DNA from 2 places in the Mesobacillus subterraneus genome. Region 2 is predicted to be linked to the other one. Evidence: a T-box and tRNA genes for the amino acid it is inferred to sense, from the RefSeq annotation. Region 2 holds a T-box; the other holds one or more tRNA genes.

Region 1 (3,189 bases), 1.9 Mb from region 2:
GTTTCCTGAGGAAGGCTCGTCCTCTCAGGGTTAGTCGGGACCTAAGCCGAGTAGAAAGGCGTAGGCGATGGACAACAGGTTGATATTCCTGTACCACCTCTTTATCGTTTGAGCAATGGGGGGACGCAGTAGGATAGGGTAAGCGCGCTGTTGGATATGCGCGTCTAAGCAGTAAGGCTGCAAGTGAGGCAAATCCCGCTTGCGTGAAGGCTGAGCTGTGACAGCGAGGGAAATATAGTACCGAAGTTCCTGATTTCACACTGCCAAGAAAAGCCTCTAGCGAGATAAAAGGTGCCCGTACCGCAAACCGACACAGGTAGGCGAGGAGAGAATCCTAAGGTGAGCGAGAGAACTCTCGTTAAGGAACTCGGCAAAATGACCCCGTAACTTCGGGAGAAGGGGTGCTCATTTGGGTGAATAGCCTAGATGAGCCGCAGTGAATATACCAGGCGACTGTTTAGCAAAAACACAGGTCTCTGCGAAGCCGCAAGGCGAAGTATAGGGGCTGACGCCTGCCCGGTGCTGGAAGGTTAAGAGGAGGGGTTAGCTCACGCGAAGCTCTGAATCGAAGCCCCAGTAAACGGCGTAACTATAACGGTCCTAAGGTAGCGAAATTCCTTGTCGGGTAAGTTCCGACCCGCACGAAAGGCGTAACGATCTGGGCACTGTCTCAACGAGAGACTCGGTGAAATTATAGTACCTGTGAAGATGCAGGTTACCCGCGACAGGACGGAAAGACCCCGTGGAGCTTTACTGTAGCCTGATATTGAATTTTGGTACAGCTTGTACAGGATAGGTAGGAGCCTGAGAAACCGGAGCGCCAGCTTCGGTGGAGGCGCTGGTGGGATACTACCCTGGCTGTATTGAAATTCTAACCCACGCCCCTGATCGGGGCGGGAGACAGTGTCAGGTGGGCAGTTTGACTGGGGCGGTCGCCTCCTAAAGAGTAACGGAGGCGCCCAAAGGTTCCCTCAGAATGGTTGGAAATCATTCGCAGAGTGTAAAGGCACAAGGGAGCTTGACTGCGAGACCTACAAGTCGAGCAGGGACGAAAGTCGGGCTTAGTGATCCGGTGGTTCCGCATGGAAGAGTATCGCTCAACGGATAAAAGCTACCCCGGGGATAACAGGCTTATCTCCCCCAAGAGTCCACATCGACGGGGAGGTTTGGCACCTCGATGTCGGCTCATCGCATCCTGGGGCTGTAGTCGGTCCCAAGGGTTGGGCTGTTCGCCCATTAAAGCGGTACGCGAGCTGGGTTCAGAACGTCGTGAGACAGTTCGGTCCCTATCCGTCGTGGGCGCAGGAAATTTGAGAGGAGCTGTCCTTAGTACGAGAGGACCGGGATGGACGCACCGCTGGTGTACCAGTTGTCTTGCCAAAGGCATCGCTGGGTAGCTATGTGCGGACGGGATAAGTGCTGAAAGCATCTAAGCATGAAGCCCCCTCAAGATGAGATTTCCCATAGCGCAAGCTAGTAAGAACCCTGAAAGATGATCAGGTTGATAGGTCAGAGGTGGAAGCGCGGTGACGTGTGGAGCTGACTGATACTAATCGTTCGAGGACTTAACCAAATTAGATGACTCGTTTTTCTTGAATTCTTCTTACACATTATCTAGTTTTGAGGGAATAAAACCTCAAACCAAATAGTCTGGTGGCGATAGCGAGAAGGTCACACCCGTTCCCATACCGAACACGGAAGTTAAGCTTCTCAGCGCCGATGGTAGTTGGGGGTTTCCCCCTGTGAGAGTAGGACGCCGCCGGGCGATGATGCTTTTTCATCTTGGATCACTTCTAAGATGAGGCAGCCGAATCTTCTGCAAGAGTTATGTAAAATTACCATTATTCCGCAGTAGCTCAGTGGTAGAGCACTCGGCTGTTAACCGAGCGGTCGTAGGTTCGAATCCTACCTGCGGAGCCATTATCTCTAAATGACAAAAGTCATTTGAGCTGGCAGCAAAATGCTTCCATAGCTCAGCAGGTAGAGCACTTCCATGGTAAGGAAGAGGTCAGCGGTTCGAGCCCGCTTGGAAGCTCTGAAAATATTATTAATGGCCCCTTGGTCAAGCGGTTAAGACACCGCCCTTTCACGGCGGTAACACGGGTTCGAATCCCGTAGGGGTCACCAAGATTTTTTCACACCAGTGATAAAAACATCAGGGAATTTAATAATGGAGGATTAGCTCAGCTGGGAGAGCATCTGCCTTACAAGCAGAGGGTCGGCGGTTCGATCCCGTCATCCTCCACCATGATTTTTTTTACCTGATGAAATTAATCTTCATTAACATGCCGGTGTAGCTCAATTGGTAGAGCAACTGACTTGTAATCAGTAGGTTGGGGGTTCAAGTCCTCTTGCCGGCACCATGCTTCTTTCTTCCTTGAATAACTTCAGCGGAAGCATGCGAAAAATCCCGAAGGGAATTTGAGCATCTAACTAGGTACAGAAGCACTTATATGTGGAGGGGTAGCGAAGTGGCTAAACGCGGCGGACTGTAAATCCGCTCCCTCCGGGTTCGGCGGTTCGAATCCGTCCCCCTCCACCATTTTAATACATATTAAAATTGGACAAGCTATTAATGTCCTTTTTATTTTTTTCATTGGGCTATAGCCAAGCGGTAAGGCATCGCACTTTGACTGCGACATGCGTTGGTTCGAATCCAGCTAGCCCAGCCATTAACGAGCCATTAGCTCAGTCGGTAGAGCAGATTGCTCGCTGCATTGAGTTTCCTCCCTGGCAATCTGCGAGAAAGACCGAAGGTCTTTTGAGCATCAGATGCGACAGGGAATATAAATGGGTGGAGGCAATCTTTGTCCCACTTTAAATTTGAGCCATTAGCTCAGTCGGTAGAGCATCTGACTTTTAATCAGAGGGTCGAAGGTTCGAGTCCTTCATGGCTCACTCATGTTAAGACCCCTAAGAATGAACTTAATCCTTTATTTTTAGGGGTTTTATCTATTATAATAAAATCATGCGGAAGTAGTTCAGTGGTAGAATACAACCTTGCCAAGGTTGGGGTCGCGGGTTCGAATCCCGTCTTCCGCTCCAATTGGGTCCTTAGCTCAGCTGGGAGAGCGCCTGCCTTGCACGCAGGAGGTCAGCGGTTCGATCCCGCTAGGCTCCACCATCACACTACATAAATACCATTTCAGCCATAAATCCAACCGGGTTTATGGCTTTTTTTATTATTTC
Region 2 (3,189 bases):
TATTGTCCAGGAAATTACCTTATCTATTGATTGCATTTGCAGCCGTAATGTGGGGGCTAATTGGTTTCTTTGTCAAAGGCCTGAATAGTGCGGGTTTCGGAGCCATGGAGATTGTGGCCATACGTGTGTTGACTGCAGCCATTATTTTAATGTTGACGGGAATTTCTTTTTACCGCGGCCATTTAAAAATAAGAGTGAAAGACTTGTATCTTTTTGTTGGTACAGGGATTTTAAGCATTGTGTTTTTTAATTGGTCTTACTTTACAGCAATCAACTTAATGAACATCCCGATTGCAGTAGCTTTACTGTATACTTCTCCTGCTTTTGTGGCGGTTTTATCCTTTCTTTTCCTGAAAGAAAGGATAAACAGGAAGAAGCTGTTGGCAATTGTCATGACAGTCATCGGGTGTACGCTTGCAGCAGGCATGACAGGACATGGGGGAACGTCATATTCTGTCTCCAGTATCCTTATTGGACTTGGGGCAGGCTTCGGCTATGCTCTTTACAGTATCTTTGGCAAGATCGCATTACGCCGGTACCACCCTTTTACGGTTACTTTGTATACATTCCTTGTGGCTTCCGCTGTACTGGTACCGACAACTGGAATCGTCAGCAAAGCAGATGTCCTTCTCGCTGATGATGTGTGGCTTTATGCGATAGGGTTAGGTATTTTCCCGACTGTAATTGCCTATTTTGCATACTCCTGGGGCCTTGAAAGGACGGAAAGCAGTACGGCTGCAGTAGTTGCTACACTGGAACCCGTTATTGCCACCATGCTTGGAATACTGGTGTATGGAGACAGGCTGGGGAGTCTTCAGATGCTCGGATCTTCGATGATCATCGTATCTGTGATATCTATCAATATCTCAATTCCAATCAGGAAGCAAAAAAATCACTACACTGTGTGAAAAGTATTGCAAATAAAAAACGGAAAGAGCCAGGTTCAAATCCAAGCTTCTATTTTAGTAAAGGTACTTTTAAGCTAAGGCTCAGTTATCTTTCAAAGCTGATTTTAGTGATCATAAGTGAATCTAAAAGGGGAGAATTTCCGGCTATTGTACACAATTGAAGTTTTTTAAGTGGAATAGGCGGAGATATTCCGGTTAATTGCTAAAAATAAGACAAAATACAACGATTTGATTTAGATAACCGGAAAAACTCCCCTTATTTTTAAGAAAATAAGAGGGGTTTTCAATTTAAGCGGAATTTTTCCGTTTATTTTTAAAACTCGATTTAAAATAGTTTTTTAGTTAAGATAATCTTAAGGTTGTATATGATGATTTTTAGGGAAAAATGCAGATAAATCAGGGGGCAACTAGACAAAGGATTATCTTTTGTGATAAATTATTACAGTAAAAATCCTTTTGAAAACTACATAAGGTAAATCGATGAAAAGGAAAGTAGTTTTTGCTATATTCAATAGCGAGCCGGGGACGGTGGAAGCCTGGTGATGAAGCATAAATGAAGAACACCTTTGAGTTCTAACCGAAAGGGGAAACTTGAGTAGGCTTAGACGTTTCCAGCACGTTATATACTGGGTTATGCAATAGTAAAGTTGGTCATTTTATGACAATTTGGGTGGTACCGCGGAAGTTCAGCCTTTCGTCCCTTTTTTTAGGGATAGAAGGCTTTTTTTATTGCAAAAAATTACTATAAGGAGGCTAATTATGATTAAGACAGTAGTAAAAGACTTATACAGAAATCAAGAGAATTTTAATGACAAAACTGTTCAAATTACAGGATGGATCCGTACTCTTCGTGATTCAAAAACCATTGGCTTTATGGAGTTGAATGATGGAACATTCTTTAAGAGTGTACAGATTGTTTTTGAGGATACCCTTGATAACTTTAAAGAAATTACGAAGTTGCCTATCAGTTCTTCTGTTTTAGTAGAAGGTGAATTTGTTCCAACTCCTGAGATGAAGCAGCCATTTGAAATTAAAGCGACAAAGATTGTCGTCGAGGGATTGTCGGATACAGATTATCCTATACAAAAAAAGAGACATACCCTTGAATATTTGAGGACAATCGCTCATTTACGTCCGAGAGCCAACGCCTTCTCAGCCGTTTTCAGAGTAAGGTCTCTTGCATCCTATGCCCTTCACAAATTCTTTCAAGACAAAGGGTTTGTATATGTACATACACCGATTATTACTGGAAGCGATACTGAAGGAGCAGGGGAAATGTTCCGTGTAACATCAATGGACTTGAACAAGCTTCCAAAAAGCGAAGATGGAAAAGTTGATGACAGTGCAGATTTCTTTGGGAAAGAAACCAACTTAACCGTGAGTGGTCAATTAAATGTGGAAAGCTTTGCTCTTGCTTTCCGTAATGTGTATACTTTTGGTCCGACATTCAGAGCAGAAAATTCCAATACGGCACGACATGCCTCAGAATTCTGGATGATCGAGCCTGAAGTAGCCTTTGCGGAATTACCGGATATCATGGACCTTGGCGAAGAAATGGTCAAGTATGTCATTGATTACGTTTTTGAGCATGCACCAGAAGAAATGGCCTTTTTTAACAGCTTTATCGATAAAACGCTCATTGAGAGATTGCAGAATGCATTGCAATCAGATTTCGGAAGAGTTACTTATAGTGAAGCTGTTGAACTATTAAAGAACTCAGGTAAGGAATTTGAATACCCTGTTGAATGGGGTACAGATCTGCAAACGGAACATGAGCGTTACCTTAGCGAGGAAATTTACAAGCGCCCTGTCTTCGTAACCGACTATCCGAAAGAAATCAAGGCATTTTATATGCGTGCGAATGAGGATGGCAAGACAGTTGCTGCGACCGACCTTTTGGTTCCTGGTATAGGCGAGTTAATCGGCGGCAGCCAGCGTGAAGAAAGAGAAGAAGTCCTTGCAGAACGAATTAAAGAACTTGGTATGTTGGAAGAAGATTACTGGTGGTACTTGGAGCTTAGAAAATACGGCAGCACAAAGCATTCAGGGTATGGTATTGGTTTCGAACGACTTGTTATGTACCTGACCGGAATGAAGAACATCCGTGATGTCATTCCATTCCCGCGTACACCAGGAAATGCAGAATTTTAATAGGTGTAAAAAATGAAAAATAGGATGCTGCGGCATCCTATTTTTTTGTGAATGCTATTATGAACAAGCTCTGTTATAACTATTTTTTCAACTCCAGATGATTGTAGTGGAAGGGGAGAAGACTCCTCCG

The links. The T-box of region 2 lies ahead of asnS (asparagine--tRNA ligase). A T-box ahead of a tRNA ligase gene usually reads a tRNA of that ligase, here a tRNA-Asn.
Region 1: it encodes a tRNA-Asn, which carries the amino acid that the T-box ahead of asnS (asparagine--tRNA ligase) is inferred to sense. The anticodon was not compared.

Annotation. Positions count from the first base shown of each region.
Region 1 is NZ_CP129019.1:4,230,111-4,233,299, reverse strand. It holds rRNA gene LC048_RS22065 (23S ribosomal RNA) at 1-1,573, shown strand, start outside; rRNA gene rrf (5S ribosomal RNA) at 1,650-1,765, shown strand; tRNA gene LC048_RS22055 (tRNA-Asn) at 1,846-1,920, shown strand; tRNA gene LC048_RS22050 (tRNA-Thr) at 1,963-2,035, shown strand; tRNA gene LC048_RS22045 (tRNA-Glu) at 2,053-2,127, shown strand; tRNA gene LC048_RS22040 (tRNA-Val) at 2,173-2,248, shown strand; tRNA gene LC048_RS22035 (tRNA-Thr) at 2,288-2,363, shown strand; tRNA gene LC048_RS22030 (tRNA-Tyr) at 2,458-2,542, shown strand; tRNA gene LC048_RS22025 (tRNA-Gln) at 2,598-2,672, shown strand; tRNA gene LC048_RS22020 (tRNA-Lys) at 2,826-2,898, shown strand; tRNA gene LC048_RS22015 (tRNA-Gly) at 2,971-3,045, shown strand; tRNA gene LC048_RS22010 (tRNA-Ala) at 3,049-3,124, shown strand.
Region 2 is NZ_CP129019.1:1,346,934-1,350,122, forward strand. It holds gene LC048_RS06820 (DMT family transporter) at 3-908, shown strand; T-box leader at 1,380-1,613, shown strand; gene asnS (asparagine--tRNA ligase) at 1,668-3,059, shown strand.